DNA from 3 places in the Streptomyces sp. NPDC111507 genome. Region 3 is predicted to be linked to each of the others. Evidence: riboswitches for the same ligand, from Rfam matches in the RefSeq annotation. Region 3 holds a riboswitch; each other region holds the start of a gene.
What was found. A riboswitch is a leader RNA that binds a small molecule or an ion and turns the genes downstream of it on or off. The one in region 3 is predicted to bind cobalamin.
Positions count from the first base shown of each region.

Region 1: linked by a shared signal. The riboswitch ahead of ACZ7M2_RS08445 (ribonucleoside-diphosphate reductase subunit alpha) and the one ahead of metE (5-methyltetrahydropteroyltriglutamate--homocysteine S-methyltransferase) in region 3 are both predicted to bind cobalamin.
Region 2: linked by a shared signal. The riboswitch ahead of ACZ7M2_RS28185 (ABC transporter substrate-binding protein) and the one ahead of metE (5-methyltetrahydropteroyltriglutamate--homocysteine S-methyltransferase) in region 3 are both predicted to bind cobalamin.

Region 1 covers NZ_JBVKBU010000002.1:204,449-210,733, forward strand. Annotated here, with positions in the region: gene ACZ7M2_RS08425 (GntR family transcriptional regulator) at 1-193, shown strand, start outside; gene ACZ7M2_RS08430 (DUF3311 domain-containing protein) at 310-591, shown strand; gene mctP (monocarboxylate uptake permease MctP) at 588-2,198, shown strand; gene ACZ7M2_RS08440 (GNAT family N-acetyltransferase) at 2,353-2,865, shown strand; cobalamin riboswitch at 2,918-3,056, shown strand; gene ACZ7M2_RS08445 (ribonucleoside-diphosphate reductase subunit alpha) at 3,177-5,576, shown strand; gene ACZ7M2_RS08450 (ribonucleotide-diphosphate reductase subunit beta) at 5,576-6,285, shown strand, end outside.
Region 2 covers NZ_JBVKBU010000007.1:234,165-240,449, reverse strand. Annotated here, with positions in the region: gene ACZ7M2_RS28195 (acyltransferase family protein) at 81-1,109, shown strand; gene ACZ7M2_RS28190 (cytochrome P450) at 1,110-2,285, opposite strand; cobalamin riboswitch at 2,367-2,547, shown strand; gene ACZ7M2_RS28185 (ABC transporter substrate-binding protein) at 2,586-3,620, shown strand; gene ACZ7M2_RS28180 (FecCD family ABC transporter permease) at 3,632-4,645, shown strand; gene ACZ7M2_RS28175 (ABC transporter ATP-binding protein) at 4,642-5,424, shown strand; gene ACZ7M2_RS28170 (GNAT family N-acetyltransferase) at 5,500-6,054, shown strand; gene ACZ7M2_RS28165 (methylmalonyl-CoA mutase family protein) at 6,175-6,285, shown strand, end outside.
Region 3 covers NZ_JBVKBU010000006.1:45,390-51,674, forward strand. Annotated here, with positions in the region: gene ACZ7M2_RS24415 (CGNR zinc finger domain-containing protein) at 1-248, opposite strand, end outside; gene ACZ7M2_RS24420 (GNAT family N-acetyltransferase) at 275-790, shown strand; partial or broken gene metE (5-methyltetrahydropteroyltriglutamate--homocysteine S-methyltransferase) at 887-3,206, opposite strand; cobalamin riboswitch at 3,372-3,592, opposite strand; gene ACZ7M2_RS24430 (winged helix-turn-helix transcriptional regulator) at 3,646-4,026, opposite strand; gene ACZ7M2_RS24435 (RidA family protein) at 4,169-4,576, shown strand; gene ACZ7M2_RS24440 (GbsR/MarR family transcriptional regulator) at 4,671-5,168, shown strand; gene ACZ7M2_RS24445 (hypothetical protein) at 5,227-5,571, shown strand; gene rocD (ornithine--oxo-acid transaminase) at 5,796-6,285, opposite strand, start outside.

The DNA of each region.
Region 1 (6,285 bases), on a different contig from region 3:
CGAGGAGACCATCGAGACCTCGCTGGCCACCCCGCGCGAGGCCGGCCTGCTCGGCACCGACGTCGGTCTGCCCATGCTGATGCTCTCCCGGCACTCGCTGGACCGGCAGGGCGAGCCGGTGGAGTGGGTGCGGTCGGTGTACCGGGGCGACCGGTACAAGTTCGTGGCACGGCTCAAGCGCCCGCAGGAGTAGCGCACCTGTCGTGCTGCCCCGACCGAGATACGGACGAGGGGTTCCGTATGGCTGACGCCGTCGCCTAGATTGCCTGCGCATTGCACAGGTGAACAGCGAGGGGACGGAGTCGCCGTATGTCAGACGTGTCAGACGTTTCAGACGCGCCGAAGGTCGAGCCGCCGGTGGTGACACCGATCCGGGTGGTCATCGCCCTGTGCCTGATCGCCCCGTTCGTGGCGATGCTGTGGGTCGGCTCCTACGCCAAGACCGACCCGGCGTTCATCGGCATCCCGTTCTTCTACTGGTACCAGATGCTGTGGGTGCTCGTGTCCACGGCGCTCACCGTGACCGCGTACCAGCTGTGGCAGCGTGACCAGCGCGCCCGCGCGTCCCAGGGCGGGGGTGCGGCGAAGTGAAGGACGGTGTGAACGGCGTCGCGCTCGGCGTCTTCATCTTCTTCTTCCTGGCCGTCACGGTCATGGGCTTCCTGGCCGCGCGCTGGCGCAGGGCGGACGACGAGCACAGCCTCGACGAATGGGGCCTGGGCGGACGGTCGTTCGGCACCTGGGTCACCTGGTTCCTGCTCGGCGGCGACCTCTACACGGCGTACACCTTCGTCGCCGTACCGGCGGCGATCTACGCGGCGGGCGCGGCCGGCTTCTTCGCCGTTCCGTACACGATCCTCGTCTACCCGCTGATCTTCACGTTCCTCCCCCGCCTGTGGTCGGTCTCCCACAAGCACGGGTACGTGACGACCTCGGACTTCGTGCGCGGGCGCTTCGGTTCGAAGGGCCTGTCCCTCGCCGTGGCCGTGACCGGCATCCTCGCGACCATGCCGTACATCGCGCTCCAGCTGGTCGGCATCCAGGCCGTCCTGGACGTGATGGGCGTGGGCGGCGGCGAGAACACGAACTGGTTCGTGAAGGACCTTCCGCTCCTCATCGCGTTCGGCGTGCTGGCCGCCTACACCTACTCCTCGGGGCTGCGCGCCCCCGCCCTGATCGCGTTCGTGAAGGACACCCTGATCTACATCGTGATCGCGGTGGCCATCATCTACATCCCGATCAAGCTGGGCGGGTTCGACGAGATCTTCAAGGCGGCGAGCGACAAGTACACGGCGGCGGGGGCGGGCGGGCTCGTGCCCGCCGAAGCGGGCCAGTGGACATACGCCACGCTCGCGCTCGGATCGGCGCTCGCGCTGTTCATGTACCCGCACTCGATCACGGCGACGCTCTCCAGCCGCAGCCGTGAGGTGATCCGCCGCAACACCACGATCCTTCCTCTCTACTCCCTGATGCTGGGGCTGCTCGCCCTGCTCGGGTTCATGGCGATCGCGGCCGGGGTCAAGGTCACCAACGGCCAGCTCGCCATCCCCCAGCTCTTCGAGAACATGTTCCCGGACTGGTTCGCGGGGGTGGCCTTCGCGGCGATCGGCATCGGAGCGCTCGTGCCGGCGGCCATCATGTCCATCGCGGCCGCGAACCTCTTCACCCGCAACATCTACAAGGACTTCATCAAGCCGGACGCGACCCCGCAGCAGGAGACCAGGGTCTCCAAGCTGGTGTCGCTGCTTGTGAAGGTGGGCGCGCTGGTCTTCGTCCTGACGATGGACAAGACGGTCGCGATCAACTTCCAGCTCCTGGGCGGCATCTGGATCCTCCAGACCTTCCCGGCGCTGGTCGGTGGCCTGTTCACCCGCTGGTTCCACCGCTGGGCGCTGCTCGGGGGCTGGGCGGTGGGCATGCTGTACGGCACGCTCGCCGCGTACGGGGTCGCCTCGCCGACCCAGAAGCACTTCGGCGGCAGTTCGAAGGAGATCCCGGGCATCGGGGAGATCGGCTACATCGGTCTGACGGCCTTCGTCCTGAACGCCGTGGTCAGCGTCGTCCTCACCTTCGCCCTCCGCGCCTTCAACGCGCCGGACGGCGTCGACGAGACGTCTCCGGAGGACTACACGGCGGATGCGGGTGACGCGGGCGTCGCGACGGAGCTGCCTCCGGCCACGGCGGGTTCCGCCCACTGAGCCCGGGGCTGCGCCCCCGTACCCCCGGTGGGTTCTTCGACTGCGGGTGAGCGGGTGCTTGGCGCGCAGCCGCGGAACCGCATCAACAACCCCCACGGGCCGTCGGACATAAATCCGGCGGCCCGTTCCCGCGCCCTGTTGCACACTCACCGGCATGGACATCCGCATCAGACACGCCCACCCCCACGAATACGACCGCATCGGCGAGATCACCGCACAGGCCTACCTCGGCGACGATCTGCTCGACTTCGGGGAGAGCGACGAGTACCTCGGCGAACTGCGAGACGTGGCGAAACGAGCCACCGCCGCGGAGGTCCTCGTCGCCGTGGACCACGACCACGACCACATCCTCGGCGCCGTGACCTTCGTACCGCGTGGCGGCCCCATGGCCGACATAGCCCGCCCCGGCGAAGCCGAGATCCGTATGCTCGCCGTCGCACGCGAGTCCCGCGGCCGAGGCGCCGGCGAGACCCTCGTCCGCGCCTGCGTCGACCACGCACGCGCCACCGCGGGCTGCGTACGCGTCGTGCTCTCCACCCAGCGCACCATGCACGCCGCCCACCGCATCTACGAACGCCTGGGCTTCACCCGCACCCCCGACCGCGACTGGAACCCGCTCCCGGAGCTCGACGACATCACTCTCCTCACCTACGAGTTGACACTCTGACACCGGCACGACACAACATCTGGTGGTGTCACCGCAGCCCGACACAAGATGTATGCTCATGCTCGCTGTCGTCGCAGGGGAATCCGGTGCAAATCCGGAACTGTCCCGCAACGGTGTACTTGTACGTGTTCGCACACCCGCGCCCACGTACTCGCGTCAGTCCGAGGACCTGCCGACAGCGCGCCCGGCCATCCGGCCCGGGTGCATGACGTCCGGGCCTCGCGGAATGGGCCGGTGGACGCGACGCCGTGTGCGCTCGTGAGCTGCCCTGCCCTCCGCCAGGCCCCGTGCCGAGCGAGGGAGAGCCCCAAGTGACCATCGCGCCAGCCGACCCGGCTTCAGCTACCGCTTTCGCACAGCAGGAGCGGAAGCAGGTCCCGGTGGAGACGGACGGTCCCGGTACCACGCTGCTGCGTACCCTGACCGACCTCACCGCCGACCTCCCCGGCGCCGACCCCGGCCGGGTCGCCGCCGCCACGCTGCGCGGCCGGTCCGCGCACGCGGACGACACGGAGCTGCGCGAACTGGCCACCGAGGCGGCCGCGGGCCTCATCTCCGAGGACCCCGTCTACTCCCGGCTCGCGGCCAGGCTGCTGACGATCAGCATCGCGGCGGAGGCCGCCTCGCAGGGCGTCACGTCCTTCTCCGGGTCGATCGCCGCGGGTCACCGCGAGGGCCTGATCGCCGACCGTACGGCGGAGTTCGTCCGGCTGCACACGGCCCGGCTGGACGCGCTGATCGACACCGACGGCGACGACCGCTTCGGCTACTTCGGCCTGCGCACCCTGCACAGCCGCTATCTGCTCCGGCACCCGATCACCCGCAAGGTCATCGAGACGCCCCAGCACTTCATGCTGCGCGTGGCGTCGGGCCTGGCCGAGGACGACACGAACCGGGCCCTGGACGAGGTCGCGGCGCTCTACGGGCTCATGAGCCGTCTCGACTACCTCCCCTCCTCCCCCACGCTGTTCAACTCCGGTACGCGGCACCCGCAGATGTCGTCCTGCTACCTCCTCGACTCCCCGCTGGACGAGCTGGACTCCCTCTACGACCGCTACCACCAGGTGGCCCGCCTCTCGAAGCACGCGGGCGGCATCGGTCTTTCCTACTCCCGGATCCGTTCGCGCGGTTCGCTGATCCGCGGTACGAACGGGCACTCCAACGGAATCGTCCCGTTCCTCAAGACCCTCGACGCCTCGGTCGCCGCGGTGAACCAGGGCGGCCGGCGCAAGGGCGCGGCCGCGGTCTACCTGGAGACCTGGCACTCCGACATCGAGGAGTTCCTGGAGCTGCGCGACAACACCGGTGAGGACGCCCGCCGTACGCACAACCTGAACCTCGCGCACTGGATCCCGGACGAGTTCATGCGCCGGGTCGACGCCGACGGGCAGTGGTCCCTCTTCTCGCCCTCCGACGTGCCCGAGCTGGTCGACCTGTGGGGCGACGAGTTCGACGCGGCGTACCGCGGGGCGGAGGCGGCCGGCCTCGCCAAGAAGACCATCCCGGCCCGTGACCTCTACGGCCGCATGATGCGCACCCTCGCGCAGACCGGCAACGGCTGGATGACCTTCAAGGACGCCGCCAACCGCACCGCCAACCAGACGGCGGAGCCGGGCCACACCGTCCACTCCTCGAACCTCTGCACCGAGATCCTGGAGGTCACGGACGACGGGGAGACGGCGGTCTGCAACCTCGGCTCGGTCAACCTCGGCGCCTTCGTGGTCGACGGGGACATCGACTGGGAGCGGCTGGACGAGACGGTCCGTACCGCCGTCACCTTCCTCGACCGTGTCGTCGACATCAACTTCTACCCGACCGAGCAGGCCGGCCGGTCGAACGCGAAGTGGCGGCCCGTCGGCCTCGGCGCGATGGGCCTGCAGGACGTCTTCTTCAAGCTGCGCGTCCCCTTCGACTCCCCGCAGGCCAAGGCCCTCTCCACCCGGATCGCCGAGCGAATCATGCTCGCCGCGTACGAGGCCTCGGCCGACCTCGCGGAGCGCAGCGGCCCGCTCCCGGCCTGGGAGAAGACCCGTACGGCCCGTGGCGTCCTGCACCCCGACCACTACGGCGTGGAGCTGACCTGGCCGGAGCGCTGGGCGGCCCTGCGGGAACGTATCGCCGCGGTCGGCATGCGCAACTCCCTCCTCCTCGCCATCGCGCCCACCGCCACCATCGCGTCCATCGCGGGTGTGTACGAGTGCATCGAGCCGCAGGTGTCCAACCTTTTCAAGCGCGAGACGCTCTCCGGTGAGTTCCTCCAGGTCAACTCCTACCTGGTGGACGAGCTGAAGAAGCTCGGCGTGTGGGACGCGCAGACCCGCGAGGCGCTGCGCGAGTCCAACGGTTCGGTGCAGGGCTTCACTTGGGTCCCGCAGGACGTCCGCGACCTGTACCGCACGGCCTGGGAGATCCCGCAGCGCGGCCTGATCGACATGGCCGCCGCCCGCACCCCGTTCCTGGACCAGGCCCAGTCCCTGAACCTCTTCCTGGAGACGCCGACCATCGGCAAGCTCTCCTCGATGTACGCGTACGCCTGGAAGTCGGGCCTGAAGACGACGTACTACCTGCGCTCCCGCCCGGCGACCCGTATCGCCCGTGCCGCCCAGGCGCAGGCCCAGCCCGCGAAGACCATCCCCGTGCAGGCGATCCCCGACGAGGACGCCGTCGCCTGCTCCCTTGAGAACCCCGAGTCCTGCGAGGCCTGCCAGTAATGAGCTCTACCGAAAAGAACCTGCTCGACCCGGGCTTCGAACTCACGCTCCGCCCCATGCGCTACCCGGACTTCTACGAGCGCTACCGGGACGCCATCAAGAACACCTGGACCGTGGAGGAGGTCGACCTCCACTCGGACGTGGCCGACCTCGCGAAGCTCTCGCAGGGTGAGCAGCACATGATCGGCCGGCTGGTCGCGTTCTTCGCGACGGGCGACTCGATCGTGTCGAACAATCTCGTGCTGACCCTCTACAAGCACATCAACTCCCCCGAGGCGCGCCTGTATCTCTCCAGGCAGCTGTTCGAGGAAGCGGTCCACGTCCAGTTCTATCTGACCCTGCTGGACACCTACCTTCCCGACCCGGAGGACCGCGCCGCCGCCTTCGACGCCGTCGAGAGCATCCCCTCGATCCGTGAGAAGGCCGAGTTCTGCTTCAAGTGGATGGACTCGGTGGAGAAGCTGGACCGTCTGGAGACCAAGGCGGACCGGCGTCGCTTCCTGCTCAACCTCATCTGCTTCGCCGCGTGCATCGAGGGCCTCTTCTTCTACGGCGCCTTCGCGTACGTCTACTGGTTCCGCAGCCGGGGTCTGCTGCACGGTCTCGCCACCGGCACCAACTGGGTGTTCCGCGACGAGACGATGCACATGTCCTTCGCCTTCGAAGTGGTGGACACCGTGCGCAAGGAGGAGCCGGAGCTCTTCGACGA
Region 2 (6,285 bases), on a different contig from region 3:
GTCCCATCGTGAGCAAGTCTTCCTTCGCCGAGCCGGAGCAATCCGAATCGCCGGTCCGATCGAAGACTGAACACCGCGAGGTGACCCATCCCGGTCCACTGCCGTCCCTCACCGGTCTGCGCTGGGTGGCGGCCCTTCTCGTCTTCTGCCTGCACACCCGCAACCTGGGCTACTTCAACGGGCAGGCCCGTCACTTCGCCGACTGGGGCTTCGGGGCGGGCTCCACCGGGGTCTCCTTCTTCTTTCTGCTCTCCGGCTTCGTCCTCGGCTGGTCCGCCCGCTCCGACGACCGCCCCACGGCCTTCTGGCGCCGCCGCTTCGCCCGCCTCTACCCCGTCCACCTGGTCACGGCCTGTATCGCGATGTTCGTCATGGGCATGGGCAAGCCGGCCGGCAGCGCGGCGAATCTGCTCCTCGTCCACTCCTGGTGGTACCCGTGGTGGCAGACACTCGACCCCGTCAGCTGGTCCCTCGCGTGCGAGGCGTTCTTCTACGCGACGTTCCCCGTGTTCGCCCTGCTGCTGCGGCACGCCGGTGCCCTCACCGCGACCGCGCTCGCCGGCGCGAGCGTCCTGACCGTGCTCATCCTGACCCGGGCGGACCTGGAGCTGGGTGTCGGCCGCACCCTGTACTCCTTCCCCGCCGCCCGGCTGCCGGAGTTCGTCCTCGGAGTCGCCGTCGCCCGCCTCGTGCTCCTCGGCCGCTGGCGCGGCCCCGGCCTGGAGGCGTCGGTGGCCCTGACGATCATCGGCTACTTCCTGGTCTCCCAGGTCGGCGGATCGTACGCCTGCGTCGCCTGCACCCTGGTCGGTTTCACCTGTCTGATCCCCGCGGCCGCCCTCGCCGACGTGCGCGGCCTGCCCAGCTTGTGGCGACATCCGGCCCTCGTCCGGCTGGGTGAACTCTCCTTCGCTTTCTACATGGTCCACCTGCTCGTGCTGCGCGCGGGACAGCACCTGTTCAAACCGTCGCCGATCGGCGCGATCAGCGCCTTCGCGGTGTCCCTGGCATTCGCCTGGCTCCTGTACGAGTACGTGGAGGTACCCGCCCGGCGATGGCTTCTGCGGCCCTTCCTGAGATCCCTGCGACGCACTCCGGTGTCACGCTGATCAGGCGGGACCGTCCCACAGCACATGCAGGGTGGGCGGCTTGCGGAAGACCAGCCCCTGCGGAGTGGCCGGTCGGGCCGGGTCGAGGCGCAGGGCGGGCAGGCGTTCGAGCAGGCGCTGAAGGGCGATACGGGTCTCCAGCCGGGCGAGGTGCGCGGCGATGCAGTAGTGCGGGCCGTGCGCGAAGGCCAGCTGGAGACGCGCGTTCTCGCGGCGGACGTCGAACCGATCGGGATCGGGGAAGACGGCCGGGTCGCGGTTGGCGCCGGCCAGAGAGACGGTGACCAGTTCACCCCGGCGGATCGTGGCCGGGCCGAGGACGGTGTCACGGGTGGCGTACCGGTCCACGACCGCCGCTCCGGGTTCGAGGCGCAGCGATTCCTCGATCGCGCCGTCCAGCAGGCCGTCGTCGTCACGGACGAGGGCGAGTTGGCCGGGGTGTCGCAGCAGGTGCAGCAGCGCGTTGGTGATCATCGCCTCGGTGGTCTCTATCCCGCCGAACATCAGCACCGCGGCGTTGGACGCCACTTCGGGCAGCGCCAGCCGCTCGGCGGCGGAGCCGAGGAGCGACGCCGCGCCCCGGTCGGCGACGGTGGCTTCGACGGCGGCCCTCAGCCGCGCGTACGCCTCGGCGCCCGCGGGTGCCGCCGCGTGTCCCGCGGTGATGTCCGAGACCGACCGCACGATGGAGTCGTACCAGGAGAGCACCGTGTCCGCGCTGGTGCCGACCAGCCCGAGCGCCTCGGTCACGACGGCGACGGCGAGCGGGCCGGCGAAGGCACGCCGCAGTTCGACGGCGCCCGCCGGTTGCAGCGCGGTGATGAGCCGGTCGGTCTCCCGCTCGATGAACGAGGCGAAGCCCTCGCGTACTTCCCTGGGGCGGAAGGGAGCGGTGAAGGGCTCCCGGTGGCGGGTGTGCTCGTCACCGTCCAGGGACAGCATGCTCGGGCCGACGACCTGTGCGGTGGAGAACCGAGGGTCGTCGACGGTGAAGGTCGCGGGGTCCCGCATCACGTTCAGCGCGAGATCACGGCGGGTCACCAGCCAGCCGTCCAGCTCGGGCAGCCAGGAAACGGGCTCGTGGGTACGCAGTCGCGCCAGGCGCGGATGCGGATCCGCGGCGAGTTCGGCGAGCGTGGTCGCGGCACCGAGCGGGAAGGAGCCGACGGCGCTCATCGCAAGCCTTGGCCGGGCACGGGGAATTGGATCACAACCAAGGCTAACAATCGTGCTGAAGCCGCGGCTGACGGGGGCGTGATAATTTGCCGGGGCCAGTCAAGGGAATCCGGTGCGAATCCGGAGCTGACGCGCAGCGGTAAGGGTGACGGGCGGGGCAACACGAAGCCACTGGACGGCGGTCATACGTGACCGGAGTCCGGGAAGGCGCCTCGTCCGGCCGATCCCGAGCCCGAAGACCTGCTGGCGGACCGTACGAACGGGCCCCGCGCCTGGGCCCTCGACGCCAGAGGATGTCCCGTGCCCGTTGCGCGCCCAGCCCACCACTGTGCCCTGCTCCTTTCCGGAGCCCTGTTGCTGACCGCTTGTGGCGGCGGCTCGTCCGCCGACGGAGACAAGTCGCCGAAATCCACCGGTGCGGTGTCGCTCGACAACTGCGGCCGGAAGGTCACGATCGCCTCGGCGCCGAAGCGGGCCGTGTCCCTGAACCAGGGCAGCACGGAGATCATGCTGTCCCTCGGCCTCGCCGACCGCATGGTGGGCACCGCCACCTGGACCGACCCGGTCATGAAGGGCCTGGAGAAGGCCAACGGGAAGGTGCCGCGGCTCGCGGACGACGCCCCCTCCTTCGAGAAGGTCCTCGACGCCGAACCCGACTTCGTCGCCGCCTCCTTCGCCTCCACACTGGCCAAGGGCGGTGTGGCTCCGCGCGAGAAGTTCGAGGAGCTGGGTGTGCCCACGTACCTCTCGCCCGCCGACTGCGAGGGCAAGGACAACAGCGGTGACGGCGATGGCGTGCGCACCGGGCCGCTGACCATGGAGGCGGTCTACGGCGAAGTACGCGACCTGGCCGCGGTCTTCGGCGTCGAGGAGCGCGGCGCCACACTCGTCGCGGACCTGAAGGCACGGGTGGCGAAGGCCACGGACGGGATCGACGCGTCCGGCACCACGGTCCTCTACTGGTTCGCCAACCAGGAAGCCCCGTACATGGGGGGCTGCTGCGGCGCCCCCGGCATCATCACCAACACCCTCGGCGCGAAGAACGTCTTCGCCGACACCAAGCAGGAATGGCCCCAGATCAACTGGGAGACCGTCGCCGACCGCGATCCCGACGTCCTGGTGATCGGTGACCTCACCCGCAGGTCGCAGACCGCCGAGACCGCCACGAAGAAGATCGAGTTCCTGGAGACCAATCCGGCCACCAAGAACATGGACGCGGTGAAGAACAAGCGGTACGTGCTGCTCAGCGGACAGGCGATGAATCCGACCATCCGCACGGTCGAAGGTGTCGAGAAGGTGGCCGCGGCGCTGCGCGAGTACGGGCTCGCCGGGTGACCACCGCCGCCATGACCTCCACCGTGGTGCGTGCGGCGGCCGGGCTCGCCGTGCTCGTCGCGTCCGTGGCGGTGGCCATCACCATCGGCCCCGCGGACATAGGCGTCGGGGAGGTCTGGTCCGCGGTGGCCTCCCACCTCGGTGGCCGGACCTCGGAGCTGTCCCCCATCCGCGACGGCATCGTGTGGAACCTGCGGTTGCCCCGCACCCTGCTCGCCGCGGTCTGCGGCGCCGGGCTCGCGGTGTGCGGGGCGGTCATGCAGTCCTTGCTGCGCAACCCGCTCGCCGACCCGTTCGTCCTCGGCGTCTCCTCCGGGGCCTCGACGGGGGCCGTCGTGGTCGTCGTGCTGGGCGCCGGCGGTGGAGCGCTGTCCGTCTCCGGGGGCGCGTTCGTGGGCGCGCTGTGCTCCTTCGCCCTGGTGCTGCTGCTCAGCCACACCCTCGGCGGCACGACCGATCGGGTGGTGCTCGCCGGGGTCGCCGCCATGCAGCTGTTCTCCGCGCTCACCTCCTTCGTCGTGATGACGGCGGCCGACGCCGAGACCACCCGGGGTGTCCTGTTCTGGCTGCTGGGCTCGCTCGGCGGAGCGGACTGGACCGATGTATGGCTGTGCGCGGCCGTCCTCGCGATCGTCCTGCTGGTCTGCCTCGGACACGCGCGCACACTCGACGCCTTCGCGTTCGGGCCGCAAGCGGCGGCCTCCCTCGGCGTCTCCGTGGCCCGTACCCGGCTGGTGCTCCTGTGCGGCACGGCGCTGCTGACCGCCGCGCTCGTCAGCGTGGCCGGCGCGATCGGCTTCGTGGGCCTCGTCCTGCCGCACGCCGCACGCGCCCTCGGCGGCCCCGGACACGCCCGGCTGCTGCCGGTGACCGCGCTCACCGGGGCGGTCTTCCTGGTCTGGGCCGACACCGTGGCCCGTACCGCACTCGACCCGCAGGAGGTGCCCGTGGGTGTGGTCACCTCGCTGATCGGTGTGCCCGGCTTCGTGCTGATCCTGTACCGCACCCGAAGGGTGAACCGATGACGCTCGGCGCCGACCGTGTCTCCCGCACCGCCGCCGGCCGGCTGATCCTGGACGGCGTCGACCTCACACCACTGCCTGGATCCGTCACCGGTCTGCTCGGCCCCAACGGCTCCGGCAAGTCCACCCTGCTGCGTCTGCTCGCCGGTGTCCTCACTCCCGCCTCCGGCGTCGTCACCCTCGACGGGCACCCGCTCGGCGACCTCGGCCGCCGGGCCATCGCCCGGCGCGTCGCCGTCGTCGAACAGCAGGTCGACACCCAGCTCGACCTGACCGTGCTCGACGTCGTACGTCTCGGCCGCATCCCCCACCGACGCGCCTGGTCGCCCTCGACTCCGGCCGACGAGAAGGCCGTTCGCACCGCGCTGGAGCGTGCGGACCTGACCGACAAGGCCGACCGCTCCTGGCACACGCTCTCGGGCGGCGAGCGCCAACGCGTCCACATCGCCCGGGCACTCGCGCAGGAACCACGCGAACTCCTCCTCGACGAGCCCACCAACCACCTCGACATCCAGCACCAGCTCGACCTGCTGGCCCTGATCGCGGAACTCCGCGTCACCAGCGTCGTCGCCCTGCACGACCTCAACCTCGCGGCCATGTACTGCGACCGGGTCGTCGTCCTCGCGCAGGGCCGGGTCGTCGCCTGCGGTACTCCGGCGGAGACGCTCACCGAGGCCCTGATCGCCGACGTCTACGGCGTACGCGCCACCGTCACCGGAACGGGAGAAGGCTCCGGCGACCATCCCCACATACGGTTTCTGGGAACACTCCCCGACCGCTGAGGAACCTGCCGCGCCCACTCGGCGCGGCCCGACTCGTCATCTCGCCAGCGGCGACCAGCCCGGCCGGAGGAGTTCATGGACGTCGGTACCACCGTCTATCAGGGCGACACGGCGCTCGGCGTCGTCGAGGAGTTCGTGCATCTGCGGCTGGTGTCGTTGCGCGAACGTTCGCCCGAGCGGGACGAAGAGGTCGCCTCCAAGATGCGGCAGCGGATCGCGGACGAGGTGCGCCGGCCAGGGTTCCTGGCGGTGACCGCCCGCATCGGCAGTCGGCTGTGCGGCTTCGGCACCGCCGTACGCTCCGCGGATCCCGCCCCGGAACATCCGGCACTGGGGGCCCGGCGGTCGCAGGAGTGGCTCGCGGGTGCCGTACGGATCACCGATCTCGTGGTGGCGCCCGCGGCGCGCGGCCGTGGCGTCGGCACCGGGCTCCTCGACGTTCTTCTGCTCCCCGCCATGGACGACCGGGCCTGGGCGGTGACCGACCATCAGGACACCGCGGCGCTGAACTTCTTCCGCTGCCGGGGCTGGCGCCAGACCGTGTACCCGCAGCCCGGGGCGCGCCCCGACCAGATCGTCCTCCTCGCTCCGCGGCACCCGGCACTGTCCGAAATCCGTGTGCTGCCGTAGTACGAACCCGGCCTGTTGATCAAGACCACCCCTGGGAGGTCAAGGTCACAACCTCCGGGAGGTCAAGGTCACAGCCGCGTCCTCTGCTGCTCACCTGCGTATTTGGCCTAGCATCCGAGCATGACGGTCCTGCCTGACGACGGGCTCTCGCTGGCCGCCGAGTTCCCTGACGCGACCCATGAGCAGTGGCAACGCCTCGTTGAAGGCGTCCTGCGCAAGTCGGGCAAGGAA
Region 3 (6,285 bases):
GCGGCGGCCGCCTCCAGCATCCGGTTGAGCAGCTCGGCGCGTTCCTGTTCGTCGGTGGCATCGACGACCTCCTCCCACGCCTCCAGTGCGTCCTGGGTGCGGTCGAGGTCCTGGGGAGTGGCCGGGTCGTTCAGCACCAGCCCGGCGGCGCGGCAGCGCTCCGCGAGCTCCTCGGTGCCGGCCGGGCGTCGGTTGGCCAGATCGGCGGCCAGGTTCACGGCATCCTCGCCGTAAGGGTTGAGGTGCATAAGACCATTACATCAGTCTGGTCGGCATGGGACAACGCAAAGGAAACGGGCCGGCCGTGCGGCAGGCGGTGGAGTACGACCTGGTGGAGCTCGTACGTCTGCGGGCCCTGCTGTTCGAGAACCTCGGTGGTCACTTCTTCAGCCCCGCGTCGGCGGACGACGACTGGCTGGACGCCCTGGCCGTGGTGCTGAAGGAACAGCTGACCGCGGATGCCGTGCGCATCCTCGTGGTGGACGGTGACGGTGACAGCGACGGCGACGGCGACCGTGGCCTGGCCGCCTGTGGGATCGCCACCATCGAGCAGCGGCTGCCCGGCCCGCATCTGCGCAACGGCCGGATCGGGCACGTGATCGGCGTGGTCACCGACCCGTCGTACCGGCGCCGCGGTCACAGTCGCTCGATCATGCGGGGCCTGCTCGACTGGCTCGGGGAACGTGAGGTCGCCCGAGTGGACCTGTACGCCTCCGCCGAGGGCGAACCGCTGTACCGCGAACTCGGCTTCACCAACCACCCCGACCCCGCGCTGTACTGGCGCCCGTGAGCCACCGGCCTCCATGGGACGCGGGGCTTGTGGTGTGGTGGGTCGCCGGTGGGCCGGGAAGGCGGTGGGCGCGCTCTCCCGGCCCGTCGTACGGGCTCAGGACGCGGACAGCTCCGCGCGGACCGTCCGGGCCGCGGTGACCAGGTTCTCCAGCGAGGCGCGGGTCTCGGGCCAGGCGCGGGTCTTCAGGCCGCAGTCGGGGTTGACCCAACAGTCGTTCCGCGGGGATGGCCTCAAGTCCCTTGTGCAGCAGGGCCGCCGCCTCGTCCGCGCCGGGTACGCGTGGGGAGTGGATGTCGTACACGCCGGGTCCGGCCTCGCGCGGGTAGCCGTGGCCGGCGAGTTCACGGGCGACCTGCATGTGGGAGCGGGCGGCCTCGAGGCTGATGACGTCGGCGTCGAGGTCGTCGATGGCCTGGACGATGTCGCCGAACTCGGCGTAGCACATGTGGGTGTGGATCTGGGTGTCCGGGCGTACGCCCGCGGTGGTGAGGCGGAACGCCTCGGTGGCCCACGCCAGATACTCCGGATGGTCGCAGGCGCGCAGGGGCAGGGTCTCGCGCAGCGCGGGTTCGTCCACCTGGATGACCGAAGTCCCGGCCGCCTCGAGGTCGTTCACCTCCTCGCGCAGGGCGAGGGCGACCTGGCGGGCGGTGTCGGCGAGGGGCTGGTCGTCGCGGACGAAGGACCAGGCGAGCATGGTGACCGGGCCGGTGAGCATGCCCTTGACCGGCTTGGTGGTGAGTGACTGGGCGTACGTCGTCCAGCGCACCGTCATCGCGTCCGGGCGGGAGATGTCGCCGGCCAGGATCGGAGGGCATACGTAGCGGGTGCCGTAGGACTGGACCCAGCCGTGCCGCGTGGCGAGGTAGCCGGTGAGCTGTTCGGCGAAGTACTGGACCATGTCATTGCGTTCGGCCTCGCCGTGCACGAGGACGTCCACGCCGGTCTTCTCCTGGAAGGAGATCACCTCGCCGATCTCGGCCCTGATGCGTTCCTCGTACCCGGCGCTGTCGATCCGGCCCGCGCGCAGGTCCGCCCGCGCGGTGCGCAGTTCGGTGGTCTGCGGGAAGGAGCCGATGGTGGTGGTCGGCAGCAGGGGCAGCCGCAGGTGGGCGCGCTGGGCTGCGGCCCGTTCGGGGTAGGGCTGGGAGCGGCGGGCGTCGGTGGCCGTGACGGCGGCGGTGCGGGCCCGTACCGCGGGGTCGTGGGTGAGCGCCGAGCCGGTGCGGGAGGCCAGGTCGGCCCGGTTGGCGGCGAGTTCGGCCGCGATGGTGTCGGTGCCGCTCCCGAGGCCCTTGGCGAGGGTGACGATCTCGGTGGTCTTCTGGCGGGCGAAGGCGAGCCAGCGCTGGATCTGCGGGTCGATGTCGCGTTCGGCGGTGGCGTCGAGCGGGACGTGCAGCAGCGAGCAGGAGGCGGCCACGTCGACCCGGTCGGCCAGTCCGAGCAGGGTGGCGAGGGTGGCGAGGGACTTCTCCAGGTCGTTGACCCAGATGTTGCGCCCGTTGACGACACCGGCGACCAGACGCCTGCCGGGCAGTCCGCCCACGGCGGCGAGTGCGTCCAGGTTGGCGGCGGCGGCCCCGGTGAAGTCGAGCGCCAGGCCCTCCACCGGAGCCTTGGCGAGCACGGGCAGTGCGTCACCGAGCCGGTCGAAGTACGAGGCGACCAACAGCTTCGGGCGGTCGGTGAGCCCTCCCAGGTCTCGGTAGGCGCGCGCGGCGGCGTTCAGCTCGGCGGGCGTACGGTCCTGGACCAGGGCCGGCTCGTCGAGCTGCACCCACTCGGCGCCGGCCGTGCGCAGGTCGGCCAGGACTTGGGCGTACACGGGCAGCAGCCGGTCGAGGAGCGTCAGCGGATCGAAGTCCGCGGCCACGCCCGGCGCGGGCTTGGCGAGCAGGAGATAGGTGACGGGGCCCACGAGGACGGGGCGCGCGGTGAGGCCGAGAGCGAGGGCTTGGCCCAACTCGGCGACCTGCTTGGTGGAATCGGCCGTGAAGACGGTGTCCGGGCTCAACTCGGGCACCAGGTAGTGGTAGTTGGTGTCGAACCACTTCGTCATCTCCAGCGGCGCCGTGTCCTGGGTGCCGCGCGCCATCGCGAAGTAGCCGTCCAGCGCGTCGGCCTCGACGGCGGCGCGGTGGCGTTCGGGGATCGCGCCGACCATGACGCTGGTGTCCAGGACGTGGTCGTAGTACGAGAAGTCGCCGGTGGGTACCTCGTGGATGCCGGCCTCGGCCAGTTGCCGCCAGGTGGTCCGGCGCAGTTCGGTGGCGATGGCCCGGAGGGCGTCGGCGTCGACGCGGCCCTTCCAGTAGCCCTCGATCGCCTTCTTCAGCTCCCGGCCCTGTCCCTGGCGGGGGTAGCCGTACACGGTGGCCCGTGTCGCCGCGGCTGCGGACTTCGCTGTCACGGAAATCTCCTTCGCGAGATATCTCCCTGGGATCCCAGGACGGGACGCGGGCGCGAAGGGGTGACGAACCGGACGGAGACAACCCCCACGCGGCACAGCGCGGTCGTCCGTCCGATATGTACGCCGACCCGCCCACGAGGTCACCGGGATGTCCGCGCACGAGGGGTCGCGCGCGGGCAACGGGCAGGTCTTCGGACTCGCGGGCGCGTCCTTCGTACGGAGGACACCTAATGGCCGTCGCTTCCCAGGTCCTGTTCACCGGACCCAGTGCGTATGACGGCGGTCGTTCCCACTCACCGCTGCGGGGCAGTCCCGGATTCCCACCGGGTTCCCTCTTGCGACATCCCGCCTGGCGGACGGGACGAACCAGTTGCACCGGCCAGTCTAGGGGGCACTCACCCGGCGCGGCGGAGCGCATCCGGCATGAGTGCTCCAGCCGTCAGGTGTCGAAGCGGCGGCGGGCGGCCTCGATGTCGCTGAGGTACCGGTGGGTCCAGCCACACATGGCATCGACCGTGGCGCGAAGGCCCTGGCCCGATGTGGTGAGGGTGTATTCGACCCGCGGCGGCACGGTGGGGTGCACGCGGCGCTCGACCAGGCCGTTGCGCTCCAGCATGCGCAGGTTCTGGGTGAGCATCTTGTGGCTGATGCCCTCGATCTCGTTGCGCAGCTCGGTGAAGCGCAGAGTGCGTTCCCCGAGAGCCTCGATGATCAGGAACGCCCACTTGTTGGCGACGTCGGAGAAGATCTCCCGCGCCAAAGAGTCCGCGCGCCTCAGGTCCGCATCCTCGGGCGAGCCCTTGAACTGCTTGGTCACCATAAGGTTCCCCAGTCACTGAAAAGTGCGTTCTTCCAGGTCAGCGGCCACTCTCCTACAGTTCCCGAGTAACCACAAGAGACCGAGGGCCTCTTGGCTCGGTGGACGCGAGCCCATGGGCGCTCATGGCAAGGAGGTAGACGGCATGGCCATCACCCTGGTGAACCCCGGCGGATTGCCGAAGATCCCGGTGTACCGGCAGGTGGCGATCGCGACCGGGTCGAAGCTCGTCTTCATCGCCGGGCAGGTCGCCTGGGACGCCGAGGGGGTCACGGTCGGCGAAGGTGACCTCGCCGCTCAGGTCGAGCGGAGCTACCTCAACGTCGGCACCGCACTGGCCGAGGCCGGCGCCTCCTTCGACGACGTGGCGAAGCTGACCGTCTACGTCGTCGACTGGAGCCCCGACAAGATGCCCCTGTTCCTGGAGGGAGTCGCGCGGGCCTCCGCGAAGCTGGGGATCACCCCGATGGCGCCGGGCACGCTGATCGGCGTGGCGGCACTGGACGTCCCCGACCATCTGGTGGAGATCGAAGCAACCGCGGTCCTCGACTGAGGAGCCGCTCTTCGCCGTCGCCCGCCGCCGTCGCCCGCTGACGGAGATGACACAAATATGTGTCATCTCCGTCATTGGTGCTAGGTTTGGCGATGTGCCGAGTGACAGCCAGTTGATCTTCGCTGACCATGTCGGGCGGTTCTATGCCCGCCAGTACGGGTTTCCGCCGATGGCCGGGCGCCTGTTGGGGTACCTGCTCGTCTGTGATCCGCCTCATCAGACGATCGACGAGCTGAGCCAGGCGCTGCTGGCGAGCCGGAGTGCCCTCACCGGTGCGGTGAAGCTGCTCGAGAGCTACGGGACGGCGCGGCGCTCGCGTGCCGCCGGCGAGCGTATGGACCGAGTGAGCCTGGATCCGGCCGGTCGGCAGCCGCAGAACTTCGACTCCGCCGTCCACCAGGAGCATGCGGCGCTGTTCAGGGAGGGCCTGGCGCTGCTCGCCGATGCTCCACCGGAGCGGCGTGCGCCACTCGAAGAGATGGTCGCGCTGGCCGAGTTCCTGGCCGCACGCCTGCCCAGGCTGGTGGACGAGTGGCACGCGCACCGCGACACGCTGCGCGCCTCGGGAAAGCTGCCCAGCCCCGGCGCGTAGCCGCACCAGGTCCAGGGCCGGCCGGCCCCGGAGCGAAACCATGGAGAGGTTGCCCGTCATGACCCAGCCCGACCTGTCCGCCTTGCGGGAACGCGCCGAGCACGGCGACGCCTCCGCGACCGACGAGCTGATCGAACTCGCCACCGAACTCGGCGACCTGAACGAACTGCGCCGCCTCGCGGACGCGGGCAACCCCACCGCGACCGACGAACTCATCCAACTCGCCGCAGAGCAAGGCGACCTCCAAGAACTGCGCCGCCTTTCGGACCGCGGCAACGCCACGGCCACCGACCAGCTGATCGAACTCGCCACCGAACTCGGCACCATGGACGAGCTGCGACGCCTCGCCGACCAGGGCAACACGACAGCGGCCGAGCAACTCGCGGAGCTCACCGCCGAGTGAGGGGTTTCCTCGAGGGATGGTTGCTCCGCGCGCCGAGGGTGTCGTCGGGCAGCTGACCGCGGGCGGACGGGCCGAGTTCGCAGCCGGTGACGAGGGTGACCTCGGCACCGTCCCGGCGCGGCCGCGCCGCCCGTTCGGCGCAGTCGGTGCACGGCGGCGGCATCTCGGCGGGGGCACGGCGTGCCCACCGCGTCGGCTGCCGCCGCCGGCGTCCGGGGCCGGTGTCAGACCCCCTGTGACAGCACCTTCTCCAACGCGCCCAGGGCGGAGTGGAGTTCCTCACCGGTGATGGTCAACGGCGGGGCCAGCCGGATCGTCGATCCGTGGGTGTCCTTGACCAGAACTCCCTCGCGCATCAGGCCCTCGCTGATCTCGCGCCCGGTGCCGATGGCCGGGTCGATGTCGACGCCCGCCCACAGCCCGCGAGAGCGGAAGCCCTCCACGCCCCGGCCCACGAGCGCCGTCAGACCGTCCCGCAGGACCACGCCCAACTCCGCCGCCCTGCTCTGGTATTCACCGGTCTCCAGGAGTCCTACGACCGCGGAGCCGACCGCCGCGGCCAGCGGATTGCCGCCGAAGGTCGAGCCGTGTTCACCGGGCCGCAGCACCCCGAGCACGTCCCGGCGGCCGACCACCGCCGACACCGGCACGATGCCACCGCCGAGTGCCTTGCCCAGAAGGAGCAGGTCGGGGACGACCTCCTCGTGTTCCACG